One region of the Thiorhodovibrio winogradskyi genome, then DNA from elsewhere that is predicted to be linked to it. Evidence: predicted binding sites of a transcription regulator. Region 1 holds the regulator's gene; each other region holds the start of a gene.
What was found. The regulator FNR, encoded in region 1, switches genes on or off when oxygen is low (the NO sensors DNR and NnrR bind a similar motif). The targets are predictions, from matches to a motif close to TTGATNTANATCAA.

Region 1 (3,281 bases):
GCTCCCCCTCGGCGATTTTCAACGAGCTGCGCTGGGATAGCGAGCATTTGCGCGTGAGTCTGCGCGATCTCGACGTTTACCCCACGACTGTCATGATGATCGGCGACCTGCCCGAAGACGCAACCCCTCAGCGCCGTCCGGACAAGCAAGTCGCGCCGGTCGAGAAGGTTCCGGCTGTGGATCCACCGTTGCATTGATTGCGCTTGGCGCCGCGGGGCTGCGACAGTTAGGATTCTGGCATGCGCTTGAGTCACTTAACTTCTTGTGCATTGCTCAAGAATCAATGTCTCTTGCAGCACCCTGTAGTGGCGGCGATGATGGTGGAAATGACAATTCCCCTTGTCAAATCGCGTCAAATGCGGTGCGTCAGCACTTCACAAGCGCGGAAGCTGCACGTATACTCTTGAGTTATTCGCTTCGGCGAATGCGCGAGTCGGGGCCGCGGGAGCGGTCAAGAAAGTCTGGTGACCCGACAGTCGGCAGGAATCGGCCTAAGCTGTCACCTGGGCCAACTGAGCCAGACAAGCTGGACCGACTCACGCGGGTCCGACCCACTCGGCCCCGACCCTTTCAGATGGCCGGGCAGTCCTGGTTTCCTGTTCTGACATCAACTGCTTACCCGAAAGACGTTACCATTTAGGAGAGAGACAATGACGAAGTTTTCTAAGATGATTGGCGTTGCCGCCATTGCTGGCGCTGCCGCCTTCTCTATGGGTACCGCACAGGCTTGGTGGGGTCCTGGTTGGGGCGGCCCCGGTGGTTACAATGATGGCTGGGGTGATGGCTTGGGTGACATGTTGGGCGACGGCTATGGCGACTTCAACATGAGCATGTCGGGTGGTGGTCGCGGTCTAGGACGTGGCCGCGGTTATGGCTATAACCGTGACTATTATGGCTATGGCCCTTATGGCCACGGCTACCCCTATGGCGGCTACGGCCATCCGGGTTATGGCTACGCGCCCCCGGCTCCCTATGGTGCTCCCTATGGCGCGCCTCCGGCTCCGGCCAACAGCGGCGAATCCAAGTAAGACTGACTCTAGCAGTCTGTTACACAGCGCAGACAGCCCAGGCACCGAGTGCCTGAGCTGGGCTCCGAGCCGCGCCGACCCAGGCGCGGCTTTTTTGTGCCTGCTCGATTCCCTGTTTGCATCTAGGGTTGGCCTGATGGGAGGCTCCACTTGATCTCCGTCAATGACGGCTGCAAAATGGCAAAAAACTGATCGGAGTGGAGCGCCTTGAGTCAGGATAAAATTATTTCTTTCGAAAATATCCGGGTTGCTTGCCGCAACTGCTCGCTTAACGCCCTTTGCCTGCCAATGGGCTTGTCAGGCGAGGATGTCGAGAAGCTGGAGAGCGTGATCAAGCGCTCGCGGCCGCTGCATCGCGGCGAGCATCTGTTTTACGGCGGTGAGCGTTTTCAATCTCTCTTTGTCGTCAAGACCGGGTCGGTCAAGACCTACACCCCGAGCTCAGAGGGCGGCGAGCAGGTGCTTGGCTTTCACTTGCCCGGTGAGTTGATCGGCCTGGACGCCATCGATCAGGATTTTCACGCCTGTTCGGCGCGGGTGCTTGAGACTTCGGCGATCTGCGAGGTTCCCTTCCGCAGGCTCGAGGAGTTGGCGGCCACCCTGCCCTCGCTACAGCATCAACTCTACCGCCTGCTGAGCAAGGAGATTGTCGAGGAATCCGAACTCCTGATGCTGCTGGGCAAACGCAATGCCGAGGAGCGCCTGGCGGCTTTTCTGGTCAGTTTGTCCCAACGTCTGGGCAAGCGCGGTCTGTCGACTACGGATTTTCACCTCAGCATGTCCCGGCATGAGATTGGCAATTATCTAGGCCTGGCGGTTGAGACCGTGAGCCGGCTGTTTACCCGCTTTCAAGACGAGCGAATGCTGGATGTTGACAGAAAACATGTTCAGGTACTTAACATGCCGCGTATTGAAGCCCTGGCGGGCATCGCACAAAACCGCACGGGCAAGCGCGAAACCAGCTGATTTTCTTGCGGGCTGGCGCCCTTGCCGGAGCCGCCGAGCCCGCCACCATCGCGCAAAAAAACACATCTACCTCCATACCGTCGCTTGCGCGCAAGGCGAGGGACAGTCAACCCGCCTTGCATCGGCGGCGCAATCACGACATCCTTAGTGCCCTTTTCCGCCCGGCTGGTTGCAGGCAACCGGCATTTGCAGTCTCTTTCAGGATTTCCTGTCATGCATGACCTTCGCGATCAACCTGCGCGTCATCTCCCGGCCTTGGCTGGTCTTGGCCGCGCCTCCATCGGCATCAGCAGCGCGCTGCTGGGAACACTTTTGCTGTTCTTCTCTGGCGGCCTGCTGGCATCCGAGGGCGGCACCGCACATCTGAATCTGACCACCACCTGGGTGGGACTGACCTCGCTGCTGATCTTTGTCGTCGCCTATGGCCTGGTGATGACGGAGGAATTTACCCATCTGCGCAAGTCCAAGCCGGTGATGCTGGCGGCTGGCGCGATCTGGCTGCTCATTGCCTACTACTACGAAACCCATCACGGCAGCCCCCATGCGGCGGCCGAAGCGGTGCGACACAACATCATGGAGTTCGGCGAGCTGTTTTTGTTCCTGCTCGCGGCCATGACCTACATCAACACCATGGAGGAGCGCCTGGTTTTCGATGCCCTACGCTCCTGGCTGCTGCGCATGGGGTTTGGCTACCGCACGCTGTTCTGGATGACGGGTTTTCTGGCCTTTTTTATCTCGCCGGTGGCCGACAACCTGACCACCGCGCTGTTGATGTGCGCAGTGGTGATGGCGGTGGGCGCCGACAGTCCCAAGTTTGTTGGCCTGGCCTGTATCAACATCGTGATCGCGGCCAACTCAGGCGGCGCCTTCAGCCCCTTTGGCGACATCACCACCCTGATGGTCTGGCAGAAGGGCATTATTGATTTCGAGTCCTTCTTCCGGTTGTTCATCCCCGCGCTGGTTAGCTTCGCGGTGCCAGCCTGGTTCATGCACAAGGAAATTCCCAACGTCAAGCCGCCGCCGAGCCAGGAGCGCGTACGCATGAAGCGCGGCGCCATTCGGGTGGTGCTCTTGTTCCTCGCGACCATTGCCACGGCGGTGAGCTTTCACAATTACTACCACCTGCCGCCGGTCCTGGGCATGATGACGGGTCTGGCGTACCTGAGCTTCTTTAGTTATTACCTGAACATGACCGGTGAGATGTCGACGGTACGCGCTGGCAACATCGAAGACAGCATGCCTTTTAATATCTTCAACAAGGTGGCACGCGCGGAGTGGGACACCCTG
Region 2 (3,281 bases), 210 kb from region 1:
CGCTCAAAGGCGTATGACACTCCAAACAGCGCACCGACGCCCAATGCTTGTCGCGGTTGGGCAGCCAGGCGTGGGATTCGCTCAAGGGATCACGCAATTGCTCATGACAAGACAGGCAGATTTGGTTGTCGTAGGCGACAATCTCGGGGATGTCCCGCCCCAGCAGAGAAGCGCGGAAGACGTGGGGATCGTGGCAAGAGTGGCAGTGAAAGCCCTCTGCCTCCGGGTCGTCGGAGAGCGCATGGACGCTGGCCTGGTATTCCCGTTCGATGACAGTGAAATTCACCCGGTCAGTGTTCTCCGGGTGATCCTCATGGCACTGGACGCAGCTCAACTCCGAGGCTGGCTGTTCGGGAGCATGCGGATAGTCCAAATACCCATCCGCGTGACATTGACTACAGGGTTGGTCTCCATGCACCGAGTGGTTAAAAGCCTTCTGATCGACAACCAGGCTGACAATCTCTCCGCTCTCTGGATCGCGATAGGCCATGGTGGCCATGCCATGGCAACGCAAACAGGCGCGTTGCTCGGCAGCGGCTTGCGCATTGACAGCCGGGAGTGTCATGGCGGTTTCCGCATCGGACTGCGCATCTGACTGCGCATCGGACTCCGGGGCCGATGCGGCAATGAGGGGAAGCGGACCAGCAAAACCGAGCGCCAGCATCAGTGCCAAGGGGAACCAGGGAAGGGACTGGGCCAGGCGTTTTGCCAAGCCCAGCGGTGACAAGTGTGTCGTTCGGCCGAATCCGCCGGCGCGCCGGTCAGGATCAAGTGCAAGGTGTTTTTTCATCATCGAATCCGTCAACTAAAAGAACCAACCCCAGGCCGAAAAGAGCCGCCCCAGGCCAGTCGTTCGACAGGGCGACCATAGCGCCAAACGCGCGCGCTCGCTTGGGAAAAGCGCGCCTGATTGATCCCGGGCAATACCTCGGGCGAATCTCCCTCCCGCAATGCGCGGCGCCTGCAATGAGTTCTCAGGTCTTCCAGCGTCCCACAGGGTAAAAACCCAACAACCCGGTCAATGAATCATCAGCAGGGAATCATCAGCAGGGAATCATCAGCAGGGAATCATCAACAGGCCGCCCCTTTACCTTTCCGATAAAGGACTTGACTCATAACAATTGAGCGCGGTTGCTAGGCACAACCCCTTATATTAAAAAAACTGAGAACGAATCGCATTAAAACCCATGCCAGGACACAATAACCGAGCAAAAAACCCCGTTAAAAACTGATTGAGATCAAGGATTTTGGGCAATCCTTACATGTGCTGGACAGCAGGCTGAATCCGGACTATAAGTAATATAGCACATAAGCATATTAGCACTTTAGTATATTCTTGACAGGCCAACTGGGGTTAACCACGCGGCCCAAGTCCATTTAAGCCAGCGAACGACAACAGCAGTCAGGCAGAACGCGCCATGAATGATCGACTCAAGTCTGTTTCCGATGCCCCCGGTCCTGGGAGCCTTTCATCATCCCCGCCAGCCCCAGAGCAAACCGCCCTGGCGCCCGACATGGAAGATCATCTGGAACTCCACGGCCTCAATCGCCGTCGCTTCCTGCAGTTCGCCACCAGCATCACAGCGGCCATGGGGCTGCCGGCGGCCATGACCGGCCAGGTACTCGCCGCCGTTGAACAGGCCGCCGCCGGCCCAGCGCGTCCGCCGGTGATCTGGCTGCATTTTCAGGAATGCACCGGCTGCACGGAATCCCTGCTGCGCGCCACCCACCCCACGGTCGAGGGACTGATCCTGGATCTGATCTCGCTCGACTATTCCGAGACGTTGCTGGCCGCCGCGGGTCATCAGGCCGAGCAGGCGCTACATGATTCGCTCGAGAACAACAAGGGCGGCTTCATCCTGGTGGTCGAGGGCTCGGTGCCCACTGCCGACAATGGCAACTTCTGCAAGGTCGCGGGCAAAACACCGCAGCAGATGTTGCACGGGATCGCCCCACACGCGGCCGCGGCCATCGCCATCGGCTCCTGCGCCTCCTGGGGTGGCGTGCAGAGCGCCGCACCCAACCCAACCGGCGCCATCGGCATTCAAGAAGCGCTGAAACTCTATGGCATCAGCAAATCCGATGGCACCGCGCTGCCGGTGATCAACCTGCCCGGCTGTCCAGCCTCGCCCTACAACATTCTCTCGACTGTCCTTTATTACCTGACGCTGAGCCAGTTGCCCGAGCTGGACGCCAAGGGCCGGCCAAAATTCGCCTATGGCCGTCTGATTCACGAAAACTGCGAGCGCCGTCCCCACTTCGACGCCGGTCGTTTTGCCGAGGAATACGGCGATGACGGTCATCGTCAGGGCTGGTGTCTGTACAAGCTTGGCTGTAAGGGGCCCGAGACCTACGCCAACTGCCCGGTGATCGAATTCGGCGATGTTGGCGGCAACACCTGGCCGGTGGGCATTGGCCATCCTTGCTTTGGCTGCTCCGAGCAAGGCGTTGGTTTCCACAAGCCGCTGCATGAGCAGGCAAAAAATGTCTCGCTCACCTCACCGTCCATCTTCCCCGGCATCATCACCGAGCACCCCGGCGGCGTCACCCTGACCTCCGCCGCCGTGGCTGGTGCCATCGGCGGCGGTACCCTGGTTTATGCGCTTGGCGCCAACAGCAAACTCAAGGCGCTCGAAGAGGCGGAAGCCCGGAGCGCGACCAACCCCTCATCCGAAGTCAGCGAGACCTAACACGGAGGAACACCCATGAAGATCGATCGCCGTCAGTTTTTCAAAGTCATGGCCGCCGGTGGCGCGGTTGCCGTCGGTGCTTCCCCGGTTCAGGCTCGCCCTTGCAAGACGCTGCCGCCGGATGCCATCGGTATCCTGTACGATGCCAATCTGTGCATTGGTTGCAAGGCCTGCGAGGTCGCCTGCAAGGTCGCCAATGACATGCCCATGAGCGGTGATGGCGCCATCGACCAGGCCTATGGCGTTCAAGATGCCTGGGATGGTGATGACGATTTGAATGGTCGCACCATGAATAAGATCAAGGCCTATGTGGCCGAGGGAAGCCGCACGGATCTTGATGACCCGGACGCCTGCTTTATCAAGCGCTCCTGCATGCACTGCATCGACCCGGACTGTGTCTCAGCCTGCCCGGTCAGCGCACTGACCAAAGATCCCTTCACCGGCATTGTCAGCTACAACCCGGACGCCTGTATCGGCTGCCGCTATTGTCAGCTGGCCTGCCCCTTCAATATCCCCAAGTTCCAGTACGACAAAACCTTCCCGCAGATTGTCAAATGCCAACTCTGCGCGCCACGCATCGCCGAGGGCGAG
Region 3 (3,281 bases), 1.7 Mb from region 1:
GCTTGTTTGTGCTGGACCAATGACGGCTGTCTTGGCAGCAGATGACCGTCAATCACATCCAGAAGCGGCAGGAAGGCGAGGGCAAGCGGTGATGAGAGCATGCCCACAAAAGAACGCCCGGCAGGGCCGGGCGTTGGGTTGGGGCTAGTCCTCGCTGATCGGGTTTTCGGCCACGGCGATCAGGACCGGGTCGGTCAGTTCCTTGGGTAGGTGGGTGAATTTCTCAACCAGGACTGGCCAGAGCAGATTGTAGTAGAGCTCGCCCCGCACCAGGGCGACGGTCGTGGCGGGGATCTCGTAGACCAGTGTGCGCTCTTCGTGTGGTGCGAGCCGTGTGTCGTCACCAGGCTTGGTGGCGACCGGGGGCATGGCGGGCATGCCTTCATCGTCCTGCATCGAGTAGGAGAAGTACGCCTGGGGGTCATCCTTGCCGGGGTGTTCTTCGGCGTTTTCCCATACCACCGCGCCACTGTCATCATAAGCCGTCAGCTTGAGGTAGACGTTACGGAAAGGTGCGCCAGTGGGCATGGAATGCGGCAATTGATTCTTGATAAAAACGGTCGTCTTGAGGTTGTCGCCCTCGGTTTCGGTGTCAATATCGAAAATCAGTGCGCGCTTGAGCATGGCTGGATCATGGCCACCACCCATGGCGTGATTTGCCAGGCCGTCGGCAATGGGCATGTGGCAAGCGATGCAGTTGACCTCGGAGTCACTCTGCCGGTACTCATTGCCGGTCTGGCACAGAGGCACGCCATGGGGATTATTACGCTGATCATGGCAGCCCATGCAGGAGTCAGAGCTTTTCATCAGCTTGGGATTGCCGGCCATGGGCAGGGCCGGGATCTCCTTGCCCTCGAATTCCACCGGTTCACCCAAATGCGGGTTGGGCTTTTGCGAGTCAGCAGCGCCAACACCAGCGCCGCCGAAAAGGTCATCTCCACTGCTGGCCAGTTCGGCAAGCCTGTTATTCATGCCCGATGGTCCCTGCAGTACATCCGCGACTTCATAGGACTGCACGCCCAGTCGCAGTTTGCCGTCCGGACCCTCGATCCCTTTATAACTGGCAAGGGTGTGACAGGCAACGCAATTCACACCTTCTAGATAAGCAGGTTTGGCGTCAAGCTTGGTGGTCTTATCAAGCGCGGCATTGGGTGCGTGACATTGCAGGCAGATAGGGTATTTGCCCGACGCTTTATGCAGAACGCCTTCCTCGGTGGGGTCGCCGGCTTCCTGTTTATAGAAAGTGCCGTGAATAGGATCAGTCAATGCCGTGCTATTGGCATGCATTGAACCTTGCCATTGTTTATAGATGTCCTGATGGCAATTGGCGCATACCTCGGAAGACACGTGATGAATATTTTCCGCGCCATTGGAGTCTTCTTCCGCCACTAGACGGGCGCTCAGGCTGGCGCATGCCACGAAGGCAGCCGCCACGATAACCGCGCGTATTGTGCGGGATTGAAGTTGATTTGGAATCATGGGCCATCCTCCCGGTGGTCTCTTTACCGGCTGTAATTTGGAGAAGCACTGTGACCGAAATAAATTCGGTTGAGCCATCGCATAATGACACAGCAATGGTGCCGTGAAACATGGCGCAGGTCAATAAACCAGATTGCCAGCCACGCCGCTTCTTGTTGTAATCATGCGGGCTGTCATCAGAGAGGAAACCGGTCGCCTGCGCAATATGATTAGCGCTTAATTTTCTTAAATTAGAATATTCTAATTAATGCATTCCACAGCGGGATGGTCTTGATTTGAAGCATTCTTCATTTCAGCGCCTGCTCATCATTGCCAGAGATGCGTATCGTTCCGGCTCCCACCGCGGGCGGTCGCGGATACGCGGATCCCTTTGGAAAATTTTCTGCTGCAGCCAAGCTCACAATACATTGATGTTCATCCGGTAATTTGTAAGGTGCGCTCATGAAGCATCCGATTCTGTTGTTGGTCTTATGCGTGACGGGTGCCTTGGCTCAGGCGGCCAAGGTCGAATTGGACCCCAGTCATTGGGGTCATCCCGAGGGCGAGAACTGCGTCAGTTGTCACGCCAAGGCCTCGCCTGGACTTGCCGAGCAGTGGCGTGAGAGTGCTCACCAGCGCGCGGGGGTCAACTGTTTGGATTGCCATCAGGCTGACAGTGCCGATGTCGATGCCATCACCCACGAGGGACAGGTCATCGCGACCATCGTTTCACCCAAGGACTGCGGGCGTTGCCATCAGCAGGAGTTCGAGGAACAGGCCGGCTCGGTGCATGCCGAGGCTCACGCCATTATTAGCGAGCGGGTGCCGGCGCTGGCGCACAATCTGACCGGCGCGGCCATGCAGGCTGCTGGCTGCGATCAATGCCATGGTTCGCGTGTGAAGGTGCGTGGCGACGGTAGTCTGGATCCGACGACCTGGCCGAATTCCGGCATCGGGCGCATCAATCCGGATGGTTCCAAGGGCTCCTGTTCCTCCTGCCATGGGCGCCATGCCTTCTCCAAGGCGCAGGCGCGCGAGCCGGATGCCTGCGTGCGCTGCCACTCAGGGCCGGACTCTCCGGACAAAGAGGTCTTCGAGGCATCCAAGCATGGCATGATTTACAAAGCCAATCGCGAGGCGATGAATTTGGATGCCGATACCTGGATTGCCGGACAGGACTACAAGGCCGCGCCCACCTGTGTGACCTGTCACATGGGCGGCGCCGGCAAGATTCCATCCACTCACGATGTGGGCCTGCGCAACGCCTGGAGCCTGAACACCCCGGTTTCAGCGCGGCAATATCTGGTGGTGCTTGAGAGTGGCGAGAAACTCGAACTCCCGGCAGACCAGAAGCCGCCCAAACGTGGTAGCGAGTTGACCAAGGCCGATGGCGGCACTGGCAAGGTCAAGATGGTGGTGGGGCCAGACCGGCGGCGCCAGATTATGAGCATGGTGTGCCTGGAGTGCCACGGCAAGACCTTCACCGCCAGCTTCATGGATCAATTCGATGCGGTGGTGCAGCTTTACAACGGCAAGTTTGGCGAGCCGGCGGCCGCCATTATGAAGGGCCTGTATGAGCAGGGACTACTGACTCCGCTGCCCTTTGACGAGCCGCTGGAATTCATCTATTGGGAGCTGTGGCATGACGAGGGCGCGCGCGCGCGCCATGGCGCTGCCATGATGAGCCCCAATCACGCCTGGTGGGAAGGCATGTATCTGGTCGGGCGGAATTTTTACAGCCGCTTCCTGCCCGAGGCGCGCGCGGTGGCGGGGGGTGCGGCGGCCGAGTTGGTCGACTCGGTGTTGGCGAGGAGCGATCATCA

Region 2: Thiowin_RS12715 (hydrogenase small subunit) is a predicted target of FNR. The motif match lies at 1,229-1,242, and genes of this name have one in related genera.
Region 3: Thiowin_RS21755 (multiheme c-type cytochrome) is a predicted target of FNR. The motif match lies at 1,750-1,763, and genes of this name have one in related genera.

What each region holds. Positions count from the first base shown of each region.
Region 1 covers NZ_CP121472.1:3,026,174-3,029,454, forward strand. The annotation lists gene Thiowin_RS13700 (hypothetical protein) at 1-197, shown strand, start outside; gene Thiowin_RS13705 (sulfur globule family protein) at 651-1,028, shown strand; gene fnr (fumarate/nitrate reduction transcriptional regulator Fnr) at 1,236-1,994, shown strand; gene nhaD (sodium:proton antiporter NhaD) at 2,208-3,281, shown strand, end outside.
Region 2 covers NZ_CP121472.1:2,811,611-2,814,891, forward strand. The annotation lists gene Thiowin_RS12710 (cytochrome c3 family protein) at 1-793, opposite strand, end outside; gene Thiowin_RS12715 (hydrogenase small subunit) at 1,419-2,690, shown strand; gene hybA (hydrogenase 2 operon protein HybA) at 2,706-3,281, shown strand, end outside.
Region 3 covers NZ_CP121472.1:4,727,254-4,730,534, reverse strand. The annotation lists gene Thiowin_RS21760 (multiheme c-type cytochrome) at 145-1,479, opposite strand; gene Thiowin_RS21755 (multiheme c-type cytochrome) at 1,921-3,281, shown strand, end outside.